2 regions of the Lactiplantibacillus argentoratensis genome follow, and region 1 is predicted to be linked to the other one. Evidence: riboswitches for the same ligand, from Rfam matches in the RefSeq annotation. Region 1 holds a riboswitch; the other holds the start of a gene.
The links. A riboswitch is a leader RNA that binds a small molecule or an ion and turns the genes downstream of it on or off. The one in region 1 is predicted to bind thiamine pyrophosphate.
Positions count from the first base shown of each region.

Region 2: another riboswitch for thiamine pyrophosphate. It lies ahead of thiM (hydroxyethylthiazole kinase); the one in region 1 lies ahead of V7R88_RS00950 (ECF transporter S component).

Region 1 covers NZ_CP147647.1:214,364-216,765, reverse strand. The annotation lists gene V7R88_RS00960 (aldo/keto reductase) at 1-364, opposite strand, end outside; gene V7R88_RS00955 (glutathione peroxidase) at 415-900, opposite strand; TPP riboswitch at 1,045-1,138, shown strand; gene V7R88_RS00950 (ECF transporter S component) at 1,241-1,810, shown strand; gene V7R88_RS00945 (ABC transporter ATP-binding protein) at 1,840-2,402, shown strand, end outside.
Region 2 covers NZ_CP147647.1:111,715-114,116, reverse strand. The annotation lists gene thiD (bifunctional hydroxymethylpyrimidine kinase/phosphomethylpyrimidine kinase) at 1-233, opposite strand, end outside; gene thiM (hydroxyethylthiazole kinase) at 259-1,050, opposite strand; TPP riboswitch at 1,129-1,234, opposite strand; gene V7R88_RS00500 (zinc-binding dehydrogenase) at 1,406-2,383, shown strand.

The sequences.
Region 1 (2,402 bases):
GCGCCTGCCAAGCTTCAACATAATGATCCTCCTTAGGATTAGGCCAATGAATCAAATATAAATCATAATAATCCAGGCCAGCTCGATATAATGATTCTTGAATCGTATTGATAGCTTCCGCGTAGGTGTGGTGACGACCAGGAAGTTTTGATGAAATCAAGAGTTCCGAACGCGGTACTGATGAACGCCGAACCGCTTCACCAACAGCCCCTTCATTTTCATAGTTAAAGGCCGTATCTAATAATCGGTAGCCGCGATCAATCGCTGAGTCGATCACTTGCACACCATGAGCACCATTCAGTTTATATGTTCCAAAGCCAATTTTAGGTACCGTTAAACCATCACGTAACGTATAAGTTTCCAACTTAAGCCACTTCTTTCTTTTAAATTAAACAATCATTTTTAAATTTATCGTTAATCTTCTGAACGATCAGCCAAGGCATCACGAATCGCTGCTTCAAATGTTGCCGGCCGGGTCGTTGGGGCATAGCGTTCGAGCACACGGCCATCACGACCAATCAGGAATTTTGTGAAATTCCACTTGATTCGGCCATGTCCCGCCGCCTGTTTGAGGTAAGTAAATAACGGATCAGCGTCATCACCATTAACCATCACCCGTTTGGTCATGGGGAACGTTACCCCGTAGTGCCGTTGACAATAGTCATGGGTCTCATCGTCATCCGCCTTTTCTTGATGAAATTGATTGGATGGCAATCCCAAGACCACTAGGCCCTCCTGCTGATACTTCTGATAAAGTTCTTCTAATCCTTTAAACTGTGGTGCCAGGCCACAGTTGCTAGCCGTATTCACGATTAGCAAGACCTGACCGCGATATTGTGACAAGTCAAGCGGCGCACCACTCATCTCAGTTTCTGTAAAATCATACACTGATTCTGCCATCGAGATCCCTCCTAAGAATATTAACCAAATACATTGCTTTATCCATAGTAAACCACAAAATTGTGACTTTTCATCATACTTTGCTTTAGTTTCCGGAAAATTGATTGCACTGAATGTCATTATCCGTTACACTAAACGTATCATTCATAGCAACTGGGGTGCCATCACGGCTGAGATAATACCCATTGAACCTGAATCTGGACAATGCCAGCGCAGGGAGCAATGCTTTTATTTGGGGAACCATCAATTCAGACTTAGCCGCCTGCCACCGATAATCGTGGTAGGCGTTTTTTGTCGCTTGGATGCGTGAATGACAAACTACTTTTGGGAGGATTTAACAATGAAATGGGTTAAATCATGGTACTTGAACGATATTATTTTACTGGCACTAATTGGTATTTTCTTTGGTGCCATCTTTATGGGGACTAATTTTGTTTATAACATTTTAAGTGCGGCCCTGACACCATTTGGTCTAAGCGGTCTGGCTAATGAACTACTACTTGGCTTATGGTGCATGCCCGGCATGTTAGCTGGCTACCTCATTCGACTAAAGGGTTCGGCAACGCTAGGTGAGCTCCTCGCAGCAACCGTCGAAATGTTTTTCGGTGGTCAATGGGGAATCACCACATTGATTTCTGGTGTCGTGCAAGGATTTGGGGCCGAACTAGGTTATATCGTCACTGGCTACAAACACTATGACTGGTTAGGCTTAACGGCTGCGGCCGCAACAACTACTGTGGTCACCTTTGGCTGGGACCTTGCCCGTAATGGTTACTATAAATTACAGCTGTGGCTCTTGGTTTTATACGTGGTCGTTCGCTTTATTTCGATGTTTGTTTTCGGGGGTCTGTTAACTAAAACCATCACGGACCTACTTGATCGCAGTCATGTTTTAAAATCAACGCATTAATACACTTTATAAAATGGAGGCTTTCTCGAATGGCTAGTATCGCGCTGAATAATTTAACTTACACCTATCCACAGGCGTCGACACCCATTCTGGATCGCGTTAACCTAACACTACCACGGCAAAGCTTCATCCTATTGACAGGGCCATCGGGAACAGGTAAGTCGACGCTCCTAAAGCTGATTGCAGGCTTACTACCCCTGACTCCAGATTACGGCACCATTACCTTTGATGGTCAGTCATTAACTGCTAGCACCGCTAATCAGCGTGCTCAGCACGTTGCCATGATGTTTCAGAATCCTAATCAGCAGTTTGCCATGGATACCGTTGAAAATGAACTAATTTTCGCACTTGAGAACTTACAAGTGCCCCGTGACCAAATACCGGCCCGCTTACTTAGTGCGCTTGACTTTGTTGGTATCCGAAATTTACAGTCACGACTATTAAATCATTTATCCGGTGGCGAGAAACAGAAAGTGGCCCTTGCAATCATTGTCGCTATGGATAGCGATGTCATCCTACTAGATGAGCCCTTTGCCAGTGTCGATCCGACCGCACGAGCCGTCTTGTTAGACCGACTCGTGGAACTACGCAA
Region 2 (2,402 bases), 100 kb from region 1:
TTACAAGCGCGAATGTCTAAGTCAGCTGCTAACGAAACAAATTGTTCGTCAATGAGCTTCGTTGGCATTGCCATAAAATCTTGGACCCCCAATGTATTTTGAGCTGTCACGGCAACGACTACCGCGGTACCAAAAACGTGACGTGCCTGCATCGTTTTTAAATCGGCCATGACACCGGCACCGCCACCACTGTCCGTACCAGCAATCGTTGCCACTTGTGGAAATTCATTCATTAAATCTCGCGACCCTTCATTATATTTAATCAACTTTAGCAATTGTTTGAATTTCTGACACTGTCACTAAGCTCAACCGGTCAATCAAATCAATGGCAAATGTGGCGGGACGATCGGCCGTCAGCTGACTGGCGACAAGTTCCCCCGCTCCCGCTAAGACTAAGCAAGCCACTTGCGCCGCCTGGTAAACATCGGTTGAACTAACGGCTGTAAAAGCCGCGACGATACTAGAAAGTAAATCGCCCGAGCCCACGTGACGTTGGAAGAGCGGGGTACCATTAGCGACTTTAACTACGCGCTGACCATCCGTAATAACATCAGTAGGCCCCGACAATATGACACAGCATTGGAATTGCTGTGCACAAGCTTGAGCAATTTCAACCAGGTCGCCCTGACCGCTTCCCGCATCAATGCCCTTCGCTTGCCAATCCATGCCTGCCAATGCCGCAATTTCACCAGCATTGCCCCGAATAACATCGACTTGAAAATCAGATAGTAAGCCTAGCGCGACTTCTTTACGATAAGGGACCGCCCCGACGGCCACCGGATCAAGAACGACTGGCTTATGATACTGATTAGCAAGCTTACCAACCACCCGCATTTGATCAATCTGGGTGGTGGTCAGGGTTCCTAAATTAATGCAAACTGCCCCGGCAATTTGGACCATCGTCTCCGCTTCTTGGACTTCAGCTGACATAATTGGCGAGGCCCCTAACGCGTTTAGCCCATTGGCAACGTCTTGAACCGTAACAAAATTGGCAATGTTAAAAACAATCGGATTGTGATCCCGTAAAGTATTCAATAATTGTAATTCCATAGCAATTCTCCTCCTCATTGACCGTCACGCCAATTAAAAACGGCCACCAATCAACATGCATTGATCCAGTGGCCGCTAACATTAGCTGTGACACTTTCCTACGCAAGTTTGAGCTTACAGGTTCAAAGGGATCGGTACTTACAGCACCATCTCAGCCCATTTTTGGACACCCCTAGTGTTTAAAAATATTCAATTACTAACCTTAGTCTAACGATTGTAACCGCTAACGTCAATCTTTCCGTTAGCCGAATCACCCTCATTGCTACTTAATTAATTAGGCATTAAAGTTTAAATTCACCGCCGCGACCGGTTATAATAAAAAGCAAATATGCCTTTAAGAAAAGAGTGATTGAAGATGCAAGCACTTGTTGTGCCAGATCCATCCGCTCAAACTATGGAACAGCTTCAATGGCAAGAACGGCCCATGCCCAACCTCGGGCCAACTGAGGTGTTGATCAAGACCCAAGCAGTCGGGCTCAATCCGGTAGATTTTAAATTAGTTGCGGCGGGTAACGCCGCCTGGCAATATCCACACACACTAGGACTAGACACAGCTGGAATCGTGGAGGCGGTTGGCGCTGAGGTCACTAATTTTCGGCCTGGCGAACGAGTTTGTGGGCACGCTAATCTCGCCAATAATGGGACGTTTGCCGAATACGTGAGTTTACCAGCAGCCGTGCTAGCTAAGATTCCAACGACTGTGAGCTTTGAAGCAGCCGCCGCTAGTCTCTGCGCTGGATTGACGGCTTATCAGGCCCTCCTGCGCAAAGCCAATTTAAATGCCGCGCAAACTGTGCTGATCCATGCAGGTGCGGGCGGTGTAGGCAGTATGGCTATTCAACTCGCTAAGGCTGCTGGCAAGACCGTCTTCACGACCGTTTCAAAGGCCAAGCAAGCCTTCGTGGCACCGCTGCATCCCGATGCTCAAATCGATTACCATCATGAAGATGTGACCACACGCATTCAAGACCTAACGCAGCAGCACGGTGTTGATCTGATCATTAATACCATTGGTCATGCTGATGCGGACTTACCGCGCTTAGCTTACAATGGCCAGCTTGTCTGTGTATTAGCAACTCCGGACCACTTTCCAAGTAATCAAGTGGTAACTATCAGTAAATTGGACCTCGGTGGTGCCCACCGTAGCGGTAACCCAGCGCAAGTTGCTGATCTTGGGCAAATGACCGCCGCCTTATTAGCTTTGGTCCAAGCTGGCAAGGTCGACCCACTAATTACTCAGGTCTTGCACCGTGACCAACTTGTAACTGGTTTACAACAACTCCAAGCTGGTCAAGTCGTTGGTAAACTCGTCGTGACTTTTGACGCCTGTTGATCTAAAAATGAAGATACGA